4 regions of the Bradyrhizobium algeriense genome follow, and region 4 is predicted to be linked to each of the others. Evidence: predicted binding sites of a transcription regulator. Region 4 holds the regulator's gene; each other region holds the start of a gene.
What was found. Region 4 encodes LexA, which represses DNA repair genes until DNA is damaged. Its sites were predicted from a motif close to TGTTCNNNNTGTGTTCNG; they were not measured.
Positions count from the first base shown of each region.

Region 1: the regulator LexA is predicted to act here: its motif matches at 1,626-1,643, upstream of dinB (DNA polymerase IV).
Region 2: the regulator LexA is predicted to act here: its motif matches at 1,908-1,925, upstream of V1286_RS28335 (ribonuclease T2).
Region 3: the regulator LexA is predicted to act here: its motif matches at 1,487-1,504, upstream of V1286_RS16215 (single-stranded DNA-binding protein).

Region 1 covers NZ_JAZHRV010000001.1:5,042,566-5,045,773, forward strand. Annotated here, with positions in the region: gene dinB (DNA polymerase IV) at 337-1,584, opposite strand; gene V1286_RS24405 (portal protein) at 1,736-2,017, opposite strand; gene V1286_RS24410 (xanthine dehydrogenase family protein molybdopterin-binding subunit) at 2,054-3,208, opposite strand, start outside.
Region 2 covers NZ_JAZHRV010000001.1:5,866,800-5,870,007, reverse strand. Annotated here, with positions in the region: gene V1286_RS28340 (calcium-binding protein) at 1-1,037, shown strand, start outside; gene V1286_RS28335 (ribonuclease T2) at 1,185-1,865, opposite strand; gene V1286_RS28330 (hypothetical protein) at 1,988-2,449, opposite strand; gene V1286_RS28325 (hypothetical protein) at 2,616-2,936, shown strand; gene V1286_RS28320 (DUF3617 domain-containing protein) at 3,042-3,208, shown strand, end outside.
Region 3 covers NZ_JAZHRV010000001.1:3,286,474-3,289,681, forward strand. Annotated here, with positions in the region: gene V1286_RS16210 (DUF2306 domain-containing protein) at 94-492, opposite strand; gene V1286_RS16215 (single-stranded DNA-binding protein) at 765-1,253, opposite strand; gene V1286_RS16220 (outer membrane protein) at 1,797-2,549, shown strand; gene V1286_RS16225 (outer membrane protein) at 2,775-3,208, shown strand, end outside.
Region 4 covers NZ_JAZHRV010000001.1:3,395,754-3,398,961, reverse strand. Annotated here, with positions in the region: gene V1286_RS16755 (ComEC/Rec2 family competence protein) at 1-271, shown strand, start outside; gene V1286_RS16750 (hypothetical protein) at 377-613, opposite strand; gene V1286_RS16745 (hypothetical protein) at 699-1,127, opposite strand; gene lexA (transcriptional repressor LexA) at 1,352-2,053, opposite strand; gene V1286_RS16735 (molybdopterin molybdotransferase MoeA) at 2,265-3,208, opposite strand, start outside.

The DNA of each region.
Region 1 (3,208 bases), 1.6 Mb from region 4:
ACGCATAGGCCGGATAGCCTTGGTGCTCGGCGCCGCGGTCGGTGCAGCGCCCCTCGGACTCTGAAAGGCTGTAGCGCAACGGCCTATTCCGACATTCGATTAGGGGCGATTTGATCCCTGCGTCCCGAACGCAGTGCACATCTTTTAAGTTGTTGATTTTTCTTGCGGTGGCGGGCACCTCTGTCCCGTTTTGTTCACGGTCGTTTCACCCAATTCGTTGCGATTTCGTTGCGGCGTTCTCAGGGAGAACGGCGCTCGCTGCGACCTTGGTTTGCCACGCATCTTTGTACACACGGTGTGTTGCCGGGCTCAGATCTTAACCCTGGCCCGCGACGGTCACAGGTCCTTTTCGGCAAGCTCGCGAAATTCGTCGGGAACGGAACGAGAGATGCCCAGCACCACCGAGCCGTACCCAATGGCATCCCATCCGAAGCGATCGCGGATCTTATCGACAGCACGGTCGGCCGCCCACCGTGCCATGCCTGTTTTGGTGCCGGGGCGACGAGGTTCATCTTGAAGTCCAAGCGGAAGTTCCAGCTCGAGATCCCAGTGCTCCTCAAGATGCGACACAGAGATCGCCAGGAGCGAGATGGTCTTCTCGTCAGGGTGTTCCGCGATGACCGCGCGCACTAGCTCCTCGGCGAGCTCGGCGAGGATCACGGTCGCGGAGATTGGTGCATCGAGTGTTAGCGAGCGAGTAACTGAGTTCAGGTCGGCGAAGCGAACGCGGACCGTCACGGTTCGGCCCGGCCTGGATTTGGCCCGGAGCCGGGTGCCGATTCGGTCTGCAAGGTGAAACAGGGTAGGTCGAAAAACTCGCTCTTCGGCACACTTCACGCCGATCGCCGACTGCGCTCCCGCAGATCCAGCCCGTCGGTGGGTCTTGATTTCGCGTGGATCGCGATTCCATGCCAGCGCTGAGAGTTTCTCTCCTGCCGCGGGACCGAGCAGCCGTTCAAGCGACCATCTTGGTGTCTTTGCCAGCTGCCCGATCGTCAGCACGTCGATCTCGGCCAGCCGTGCCTTTGTAACCGGACCCACTCCCCACATCAGCTCGACTGGCACTTGGTGAAGGAATTGCAACTCGGTGTCGGGATCGACAACCACCAATCCGTCGGGCTTGGCCAACTGCGACGCGATTTTTGCCAGATGCTTGGTGCGCGCGACACCGACCGAGATCGGAAGGCCATACTCCACCCGCACCCGTTGGCGGATTGCCGTTGCAATTTCAGCAGGCGAACCGAAGAGATGAGTGCAGCCCGCAACGTCGGCAAAGGCCTCGTCGATGGAAATCCGCTCGACGAGGGGCGTGAAATCGCCGATCACCTTGATGGCGGCATCGCCCAGCCGTTGGTATTCCTTGAAATGCCCGCTGACAAAAGTTAGTTGCGGACAGAGTCCGCGCGCTTGTCGTCCCGGCATCCCGCCACGGACCCCGAAGGCCTTAGCCTCGTAAGAAGCGGCGAGCACGACTCCGCCGCCGACGGCGATCGGTTTGCCGCGTAACGACGGGTCGAGCAGCTGCTCTACCGAGGCATAGAAAGCATCCAGGTCCGCATGGAGGATGGTGGCTGTCGTTGCCATCCCGATCGTTGGCCCGTGACGTTTCGAGGAAGTTTCACGCGGAGAACATAATGAGAACACACATGGATGAAGTCAAGCCGATCCTGCGCCCCGTGACCAGTTCCAACATAAGGCCGTGGCTCTACGTTTCCTTCAGTACCTGACGCCGCCGCTACCGAGCGCGCCGACGACGCCGGCAATGATTGCGTTGCGAACGTTGCGCATCAAATGGTCGTTTCGGATCTTCCGGGTTGTCCTCATAGTCTAAGCGGGTTTCCATCCGACCCATGCCGCAAACAACCATGTCGTGGAAGGCGTCGCCTTCCTCATCTCCCGCGTCGCATTGCTGGTGAAACCACTTCGCCGCCGACGTCAGAAGCTCGTTTTTCTTCACAACGCCGGGCGTTCGCGGCAAGAACTGCACTTCCTGCCGATTGCTAGGATTCGACTCAATCGGCCAGAAGGGGGGAGAGGGAGTGCAGTTCTGTCGCTACAGCTGCGTCAGCAGTTCGTCGATCCGGATTGGGAAGCGGCGGAGCCGCACGCCGGTCGCGTGCCAGATTGCATTCGCCACCGCGCCGGCGCTGCCCGTGATGCCGATCTCGCCGACGCCCTTGATGCCCAGCGCGTTGACGTGCGGATCGTGCTCCTCGACGGTTAGCACGTCGAGACTGGGCACGTCAGCATTCACGGGGATGTGGTACTCGGCGAGGTTGGCGTTCATGATCCGGCCGCTGCGGCGATCGATGATGGCCTCCTCATGCAACGCAAAGGACAGGCCCCAGATCATGCCGCCGAACAGCTGGCTCCGCACTAGATGCGGATTGATGATGCGCCCCGCGGCGAACGCGCCGACCATGCGGGTGGCGCGGATCTGGCCGAGCTCGGGATCGACTTTGACCTCGGCAAACACGGCGCCATGGGCATGCATCGCATACTCTGCCTGCGCCGCCGTATCAGCGCCGCCCATGCCGCGCGCCTCAATCTCGGCAAGGCCGGCGCGAGCGAGGATGTCCGGATAGGCCTCGCTACGACTCTCATCGTCGCGGCGGAACAGTTGCCCGTCGCGCGCGATCACGCCGGCATTGCCGGCGCCGAACAGCGCTGAGCGCTCGTCATTGGTTGCGAGATCGGCGAGCCTGGCGATCAAGGCCGCTCCGGCGTTGTGGATCGCATTTCCCGCGGTCGCGGTGTGCGCCGACCCGCCGGCGATGCCGCCGTCCGGCAGATCCGACGTGCCGGACCTGAATTCGACTCGGTCAACATCAAGGCCGAGGCCGTCGGCCGCGATCTGGGCCAACGCCGTCCAGGCGCCCTGCCCCATGTCATGCGCGCCGATCTCCATCACGCCTGTGCCGTCGCGGCGGATCACAGCGCGGGCTTCAGCCTGGAACATCATCGCTGGGAACGTTGCCGTGCCGAGACCCCAGCCGACCAGAAGGCCGTCACCATCGCGCATCTGCCGCGGCGAGAGCGGACGTTTCGCCCAGCCGAAGCGCGCGGCGCCCTGCTCATAACAGGCCCGCAGTGCCTTCGAGGAGAACGGCTTGCCGGTGATCGGCTCGACCTCGGCATAGTTCTTCAGGCGGAACGCGAGCGGATCCATGCCGCAGGCCAAGGCCATCTCGTCGATCGTGCTCTCCAA
Region 2 (3,208 bases), 2.5 Mb from region 4:
CGGCGCCCGGCGCTTCGGCCACCACGGTCAGCATCTCGTACCGCGCCAAGATGTTGCTGGCGCGGGCGTCGGCAGAACAATCCGCCGTTGATCAGCTTCAGGCACAGGTCGATGCCTTTCGCACTGGTGGGTCGGCGGCGGGGCTTCGCGGCACCAACGACGGGTTGTCGGTCGGCATGGATCTGTTCGAGATTATCAGCGGAGCCGGTGACGACAGCATCCACGTTCAGGCCAGCAACGCCACGATCGATGCCGGCGCGGGCAACGATGTGATCGGTGTCGATGGCCAGGCCAGCGTCGTCGCCGGCGAGGGTGACGATGTCGTCTTCACCTATAGTCATTCGACCGTGGATGGCGGCGCCGGCAATGATCATATCAGCACATACGGTCATTCAACGGTCACCGGCGGTGACGGCGATGATTCTATCAGCACCTATGCGTATTCGAGCGTTTCGGGTGGTAACGGAAACGACATACTCAGAGCCTACGGCAATTCCACCCTTGATGGCGGTGCCGGCGACGATAGCCTCAGCGCCTACGATCACGCCAACCTGAGCGGCGGCGCCGGCAATGATCATATCAACGCCTACGACAATGCGGTTGTCGATGCCGGTACCGGTGACGACACCGTCCGCACATACTCACATGCGACTGTGTCGGCCGGCGACGGCGATGACCATGTGTGGACCCATGATTATTCCGTCATCGATGCGGGCGCTGGTAACGATATGATCTGGGTCGGTGGATCTTCGACCGTGACGGGCGGCGCCGGTGACGATTACATCAATGTAACGGGTGATAATTCCACGATCAATTTTGCCAAGGGTGACGGCAACGATGTCGTTCGGATCGGCAACGGCAGCGTCGATTTCTCGATCAGTGGTTATTCGCAGGATGATGTTATCGTCACCCAGTCGTACGGCAGGACCACTGTAAACTTCAAGGGCTCGAACGATTCCCTTGCTTTCGATCACGGCAGCAATGGATCGGTACGACTGAGCTTCGCCGATCACACCAGCGTGGATATTCGTGCTTGACGCCGCTCTGGTGTAGAGGAATCCCGGCCATCCACGTGCCTTGCAGACGACAATAAAGCCGTGGATGACCGGGAACGCAGACAACTCTGGGTAGTCTGCGCAGGACGGGCCGCCATGCCTTGGCCTTGGCATCGCGGAAGAGGATCTTCAGCCGCCCCGCACCGGCGGCATTACTACTTCGTCGCGGCGGCAGGCGCGGCGGTCGGTTTCCTCGCAGGCGCGGAATTGCATGTCCTTGCTCAGGCAGACCCGTACTTCGCTGAGGCGCTTCCCGGAACACGTCACCGAAATCGCCGAACTGCTCAAGCCCGGGTTGATCTTGATGAAGGCCGCCTCGAGATCGCCCGGAGCGATGGTTTTCTGCTCCGACAATTGCAGGAATTCCTCGGGGATCTTCACCGCCGCGCGCGCCTTGCGGATGCTCTCGAAATAGGCCCGCGCGCCAAGGCCCGAACAGGTGCCGTGCTTGTCCCACTCGTTGAAGATCAGGCCGGGCGCCGGCATCAGGTCCAGCATCGAGGTCATGATGTTGCGATCGAGCCGCGGCGAAGGCCGCTGGCAATATTCGGGAAAGCCGCGCTCATATTGCGGCCACAGGCCGTGAACCACGAAGGAATAGGGCCGTTCGCACTGGACCTGTGAGCGCCCGCTATTGCCACGCTCGGCGGCCGCCTCGCAGAACGAGGGCGACCACGAAAGGGCAAGGACATAAAAATCGAACTCGCCCGGGGCGTTCTGCCGGCGGTCCTGCGCGGACGCCATTCCGGCAAAGACGACAACAAGCGCCAGCGAAATCAGAAACCGCGAAATAACGACAAATCGGTGCATCGAACGCCCCTCTACTCGACTACCGGGAGCCTAGCAGGGAGGCGGAACATTTCAAGAACAAAATTAAATGATCGCGAACGTCAGCCGCCGAAGGCTCTGTTCAATCGGCGCGGACCAGGGAATCAGGGCCGTGCGGCCCGGCAGCCGGGGCTATAGGCCCAGTTGCGATCAAGTCCGGTCACGCACCATTCGACGCCCTGGCCGAAGCCGGCAAAGCCGCCATCCTCAATGATCGAGTAGTGCACGGTGCGCATCTTGCCGTCGCTCAGCATCACGTCACCGCTGCAATAGCGGCGCGGAATGTTATCGGACTGCCAAGGCCGGAACGCGGTTTCGTGGATTCGGCCGAAACCGGTGATCGTCAGCGCCGAATTCCAGAACTTGCCCTCTTTCTCCTGGAATCGCGCCGCGATCGTCGACAGCGCCCGCTCGCATTCGGCGACGCGGCCGTCATAGCTGGGGCCGAACAGCCCGAAATTCAGCTCCAGCGGGTTGGCGGCCTGGGCGGCAGGGCTGGAGACCAGCAGGGCGACCGCCGCCGTGATGGGGCCGAGTGCTCTCAAGGATGTGAACAGGTTGCGCATGGGGAATCCGCCGGTAAATCAACGTGAGAGACGGTGCCGCGAAGCCCTGACGAGGTCAAGTGCAGCGCGGCAACACCTGGCGGCGAACTCCGCCTCGTGCTGCAACCATTCTTTTCACGGCCACCGGCGCACACTATGGTGGGCTTCGAGCGAAATGGAGTCTGCGATGCGAAGAATTCTGGCCGCGAGCCTGATTGCCATGTGCCTGGTCGTCATGGGCGGAATGCTGGCGGGGGCGCCGGCGCAGGCGCAGTGGTTCGACATCGACACGGTGCCGCCGTTCAAGGGCAATGACACCGGCGGCATCATCGCCTATCCGCTCGCGATGCAGGCCGACGCCCGTCAGCTCGCCGTTGACCACTGCGCCCGCTACGGCAAGGTGGTGAAATTCCTCGGCGTGCAACCCAATTACGGCGGCTATGTTTCCTTTGCCTGCCGCTGGGTGCCCTACGGCGCGGCCGAGCGGCCGCTGCGCACGCTTTACTGAGCGCGATCCCGCTAGCTTTCCCCGGCTGGACATGTTTTTGCCACGCGAAGCGTGTGTTCACTCGCGCGCACGATATCGTGGAAGAATTCAGGTGGGAGCACAGGCATGAGACGACTGCTTCTTGTAACTTGTTCGGCGCTTGGCCTGCTGGCCCTGTTGCCGGTGAACGGCGCGCTCGCCGTCGAGCTGCCGGTGCGCAAGGCCGGTCTGTGGGAGATGAAGGTGCTGAGTGGCGGCTCGGTGCCCGAGATGACCATGCAGCAATGCACCGA
Region 3 (3,208 bases), 110 kb from region 4:
TACGGGGATCGGAAGCGCCTTGCATGGGGCTCGCGGGAGCGAGCTTTTTCGGGACCGCAAACAGCGGGTCCAAGCGACGCTTTTTGCGGCGGCTTAATGGCCGAAAACCACCGTATGCATGATCCGCCCCGGAAGGAATGTGAACAGCCCGGCAATGACCAGCGCGCCCCCAAAAATCATCGTCATGATCCGGCGATGATCGGCGATCCGATGGCGCCTGGCTCTCCACACCGCGATCGGCAGCACGATCAGCGTGAAGATCGACAGCAGATGGATCGGGCTCCATGGGCCGAGCAAGCGGATCTCGTGGATCCAGAACGAGCTGGCGGCGACGACAGCCATCAGGCCGACCCAGATCCAGCCGACCGTCCGATGCGGCAGCGTGCCCTTCGGCGCAGCGAACTGGACGAGGCCAAGGGCGAAAGCGGCCATTGCCGCGAAGGCATGAACGGGGATCGCGGGAGCGGCATCCAGCAGCGGCGCGAGGGTCATGGCGGTGGTTCCCGGAGGAAGACCGATTGGCGTTCGAGGCAGCGATCAGCTTAAGTGAAATACCTCATGTAAATATTAATAACATAACGGCCGGGCCAACCGCCCGCGGGCCCGGATCGCGACGCGTCTGCCCCCGGCGCAATACAAGAAACGGCTTTTCAGCCGGAATGCGGCCGGTTCTTGCGCCGGCGCATCAGTCGTAACGCAGGCGCAGATGCCAGTTCTCGCAAGAGAATTTCTTGCGAGCCAATGTGCCGGGCGAAGACCCCGATTCAGAACGGGATGTCGTCGTCCATGTCGCTGTTGCGGGCACCGGCCGCCACGGCCCGGCGCGGCGCGGAACTGGCCGGACTGCTGGAGCCGAAATCGCCTGAATCGTCGGAGCCGAAACTGCCGCCACCGCCGCCGCTGCGGCCATCCAGCATCGTCAGGGTCGAGTTAAAACCCTGCAGCACGACTTCGGTCGAGTATTTCTCGACGCCGCTCTGGTCGGTCCATTTGCGGGTCTGCAGCGCGCCCTCGATGTAAACCTTGGCGCCCTTCTTCAGATACTGCTCGACAATCTTGCAAAGCGGTTCGGAGAAAATCACGACGCGGTGCCACTCGGTCTTTTCCTTACGCTCGCCGGTGCCCTTGTCGCGCCATGTCTCCGACGTCGCGATGCTCAGATTGGCAATCGGCCGCCCGTCCTGTGTCCGCCGGATTTCAGGATCCTTGCCGAGGTTGCCGATCAGAATCACCTTGTTCACGCTTCCCGCCATCGCCGCTCTCCACTCGATATCGCCGGCAAAAAATCGCCGGCAAAAAATCACTGGCAAAAATTACTGGTCGGACCCGCCAAGTGCCGGCCGCCTTCAATTCTTGACCTGTTGCTTGTCCGCCTTCTGCGTCCGTTTCCGGACATTCGAACGACCCTATACACTCGCAGGCTCCGCCGACTTAGCGATCCCTCGGCAAGCCGGCGGTTATCCACATATAGCATCGCCCCCGCAGCCGTTCCAGCTTTGTTCCCGCCAGCACCTAATATCTGGCCCGGTTCTCACGATGCAACCCAAGCGCGATTACCGGGAACTCACGGGGAACCGAAAACCTTCCGAAATGGAACCCGAAAGTTCCGCACGGTATCGTGAATATGGCAGGTAAATCATTAGCTTGGGTAAATACACTTCGTTTGTACATGTTGCATTCCGGCGACACCATTTCCGGGCGAGTCGCGATATAGAGGTTGTCGAACGGCGCGAATGCTCGCGTCATTTCGAAACGCTTCGGGACCAACGGAAAGCGGAAGAGCTGGAGATAGACCCATGAAAAAGGTTTTCTTGAGTACGGTTGCCCTCATCGCGTTCGCCGCCCCTGCGGCGGCGGCTGACCTCGCGGCACGGCCTTACACCAAGGCCCCGCCGGCGCCGGTCGCCGTCGTGTACGACTGGAGCGGCTTCTACATCGGCGCCAACGGCGGCTGGGGTACGAGCCGCAAGTGCTGGGATTTCGTCGACGTGACCGGCGCGTTCATCGGGGCCGAGGGTTGCCATGACGCAGACGGCGGCACCGTCGGCGGTCAGATCGGTTATCGCTGGCAGGCCGGCACCTGGGTGTTCGGTGTTGAAGGCCAGGGCAACTGGGCCGACTTCCAGGGCAGCAATGTGAGCCTGCTTTTCCCCGCCGCCCGTAACGAGTCGCGCATCGATGCGTTCGGCCTGATCACGGGCCAGATCGGTTACGCCGCCAACAACGTGCTGTTCTACGTCAAGGGCGGTGCGGCCGTTACGGCGGATCGTTTCCGCGTCTTTGATGTTCCCACGGGCGTCTTGGCTGCCACCACCGGCGACGACACCCGCTGGGGTGCCGTGGTCGGCGCGGGCATCGAATTCGGCTTCGCCCCGAACTGGTCGGTCGGCGTCGAGTACAATCACCTGTTCATGCAGGACCGCACCCACACCTTTGTCGACGCGACCGGCGCCTTCCTCGGCAACGACCGCATCACTCAGGACGTCGATATCGTCACCGCCCGCATCAACTACCGCTTCGGCGGCCCGGGCATCGCGGCGAGGTACTGATCTTCGCTTTCAACGAACGGAATCGAAAAGGCCGGCTTCACGCCGGCCTTTTTTGTTTGGTTGTACTGCGGGATAGTCATACCCGCCACGGTTGCATATTACCTACTTTTGCCGCGGATGTGGTTTTTCGGCGACAGCATTCTGCGATCTCTTCACGCTATATGCGCAGGCAACCTCAAATTGACCACTCCTGCAGTTGCGTTGGAAATGCTGAAAGGAAGAAACGTGAAGAAAGTTTTGTTGACGACCACCGCTCTGATCGCGCTTGGAATCGCCCCCGCGACTGCCGCAGACCTTGCCGCACGGCCATATACCAAAGCACCAGCGATGGCGGTTGCGGTGTACAACTGGAGCGGCTTCTACGCTGGCGTTAACGGCGGCTGGGGATCGAGCCGCAACCGTTGGGACGAGACCAGCCTCGGCATCGCTTTCTCGGAGGGCAGCCATGACGCAACCGGCGGCACCGTCGGTGGTCAGATCGGCTACCGCTGGCAGGCTGCTTCGTGGGTGTTCGGCGTGGAAGCGCAGGGCAACTGGGCTGACTTCCACGGCAGCAATGCGATCCCGCTGCTTCCGGCGTTCACCAACGACACTCGTGTCGATGCCTTCGGACTGTTCACCGGTCAGGTCGGCTACGCCGCGAACAACGTACTGTTCTA
Region 4 (3,208 bases):
GGCGCTCATTGTGACGCTGCGGCAGGTGCCCGCTTCATGCGCGGCTTCGGTCATCGATGCCGACCGGCTGCGGCGGCAGGGCGCGATGGCGTTGCGGCGAGGCCGTGAGGGATTTGTCGTCGAGGCGGCAAAACCCAGGGGGATCGATCGCCCGTGGTCGCCGGCCATCGCCGACGAGAGCGAGGCAGACGCCACCGTGCTTGCGCCACGCGTCGTGCCGCGCGCGGTCGACGCCACGCCGGCCGAGGCCGACCTTCAGGCGGAGGAGTAGAGCTCCAGCGAAAGCCTGCCCCGGACTTGATCCGGGGAGGAGACCGGTTCGCGTCAAGAAAACGCGTCAAATCAAAAAATCTAACCCCAGGGCTCTAGATGAATTTCAGTGCTCGTCGAGCGGGGGACTTGAGGGAGTGGCCGGTATTTCGAATGCGCCGAGGTGGAATTCCTCCGGCGCGTCGGGGGTCGACGGCAGGTTGACCAGCGTGAACGACGCCTCGGGGAATTGCCGCCAGATCGCGAGATCTTCGGCCGTGATAGTCAGCCAGCCGTACCGGAACATGTACCGTCCGGGCTCCGTGACGCGACCGGCTTTTTGCCATGTAACCTTGTTGACCACCGACTGCCCCTCGGCGCCCAGTTTCTCACAAAACCATATCACCACGATCCGCCGGCCTGAAACCGGCGGATCGCATGTGCGTCGTTTATCCGGTCACGATGGATCCGGCCCGAGGCGCCTCCGTCACCGCTTCCTTTGCCTTCGCCGACCGTTCGCCCTCGGTCACCGGCAATTGCAGCACGGTCGCGCGCTGGCCTTCGCAAAGCTGCGTCACCAGCACATGGCTTCCGTCAGGAAATTCGATCGCGTCATGATGGCGATCGGACACTTCGGGTTCAATCTGGTTGAACTTGCCGACCCGCCAGTCGGTGGTTCGCGTCCAGATCCATCGGTTGTCGTATCTGACGTCCTCGGTGAACGCCAGTTCGGTGCCGGGAAGCATGCAGACCGCCACTGCGGGCTCGCGTTCCGACGCAAAGCCGCGGGTCGATGTACCGCGGAATGTGGTGGTGATCAGCGTCTCGCCGACCTGGGCCGGTCGCGTTGCCACAGCATGCAGGCTATAGTCACACATCGGATGGCTCCCTCATTTGAGATAGCTGACCCGTGTCTTGAAGGAGGCACAGGCCTCTATCAGAGTAGACTTGGCGCAGAGCCTTTTCTTGTTTCTGGGCATTTCTGCGACGGACGCACTGCGCTTAAATCACAAACGCGATAACGCAGGTTAGTTCCCCACGCCCCACAAAAAACCTCGGCCGAAGGCCGGGGCCGTCGCAGTCCTGTCGGTAACCCGACCATTCAATACTTCCGGTACAGACCGATCAGCTTGCCCTGAATCCGGACCCGGTTCGGCGGCAGGATGCGCACTTCATAGGCAGCGTTGGCGGGCTCCAGCGCGATCGAGGCGCCACGGCGGCGGAAGCGTTTTAGCGTGGCTTCCTCCTCGTCGATCAGCGCCACCACGATGTCGCCGGTGTCGGCGGTTTCGTTGCGCTGGATCAGTGCCATGTCGCCGTCGAGAATGCCGGCGTCCACCATGGAATCGCCGCGCACTTCGAGCGCGTAATGCTCGCCGGAGCCGAGCATGTCGGGCGGCACGCTGATGGTGTGGCTGCGGGTCTGCAGCGCCTCGATCGGCGTACCGGCGGCGATCCGGCCCATCACGGGCACGGCGACCGGGCGGTTGCCGTCGTCCTCGCTGGCCGGCGCGCTTACGGGGCGTTTGCCGAGCGTGCCTTCGATGACGCTCGGCGTGAAGCCGCGGCGGCCGTTGCCGGCGGCAGCCAGCTCCGGCAGCTTGATGACTTCGATGGCGCGGGCGCGGTTGGGCAGGCGGCGGATGAAGCCGCGCTCCTCCAGCGCCGTAATGAGGCGGTGAATTCCGGATTTCGAGCGCAGATCGAGCGCATCCTTCATCTCGTCGAAGGAGGGCGGTACGCCGGCTTCCTTCAGCCGTTCATTGATGAAACGCAGAAGTTCATACTGTTTGCGCGTAAGCATCGCGAGCATTCCCCCGGTTGGTACAGTCTTTCGGTCCCGAATCTCCAGGGTCCATCGCGGGAGTCCCCAAAACTCCCAACCATAGACACTAGCAGTCGAAACAAATCATGAACGGACACTATATGTTCGATATGTGTTCCGCAACCACTTAATTTCAGGTGAACGCATTGCGGCTTCGGCTGAAGACACCCTCAAAGGCGCCGTTCAGGCGTCATTCCGGCAGCCGGAGCAGCTCGCAACGCGAACCCTTCGCGGCAGCCGGCGCGAACGGCGGACGTATCACAAGTGCCCGTGCCGCAGCGAGATTCCCCAATAGCGATGAGTCCTGGTGACTGACCGGCACCGCGATCAGCGTGCCGTCTTCGCGCGCTTCGAGGCGGGCCCGAAGATAGTCTTCACGCTGGTCGTTGGCAGCGAGATCGTGGCCCAGCAGGGCGCTTTCGCGCCGATGATGGACGGCGTCGCGGCCCGATAATGCACGAATCAACGGCACCAGAAACAGGAAGCCGCAGACATAGGAGGAGACGGGATTGCCGGGCAGGCCGATCACCCGCATCGTGCCCAGCCTGCCGTGCATCATCGGCTTGCCCGGCCGCATCGCGATGCGCCAGAACATCATGGCCGTCCCCTCGGCCTCCAGCGACCGCTTGACGAGGTCGTGGTCGCCGACCGAGGCGCCGCCCATGGTGATCAGGATATCCGCGTTTGCCTCGCGCGCACGGCGGATGCCTTGCGCGGTGGCATCGACCGTATCGGCGGCGATCCCGAGATCGACGACCTCGGCGCCCGCCGCCCGCGCCAGTGCTCGGATCCCGTAGCCGTTGGAATAGACGATCTGGCCTGGGCCGGGGGTAGCGCCCGGCATCACCAGCTCGTCGCCGGTGGCGAGCACTGCGACTTTCGGGCGGCGGTGCACCGCAAGCTCCGGATAGTTCATGCCGGCGGCGAGTGACAAATCGCGGTCGGTGAGGCGGCGCCCGCGCGTGAGCAGCACATCGCCCTCACGGAAATCGACGCCGGCGGGGCGGATATGCCGCCCTCGAACGGCGGCTTCGGTGATGGCGATGTGATCGCCGTCGATGGCCGTGTCTTCCTGGATGATGACGGCATCAGCGCCGTCAGGGATCACGCCGCCGGTGAAGATCCTCATCGCTT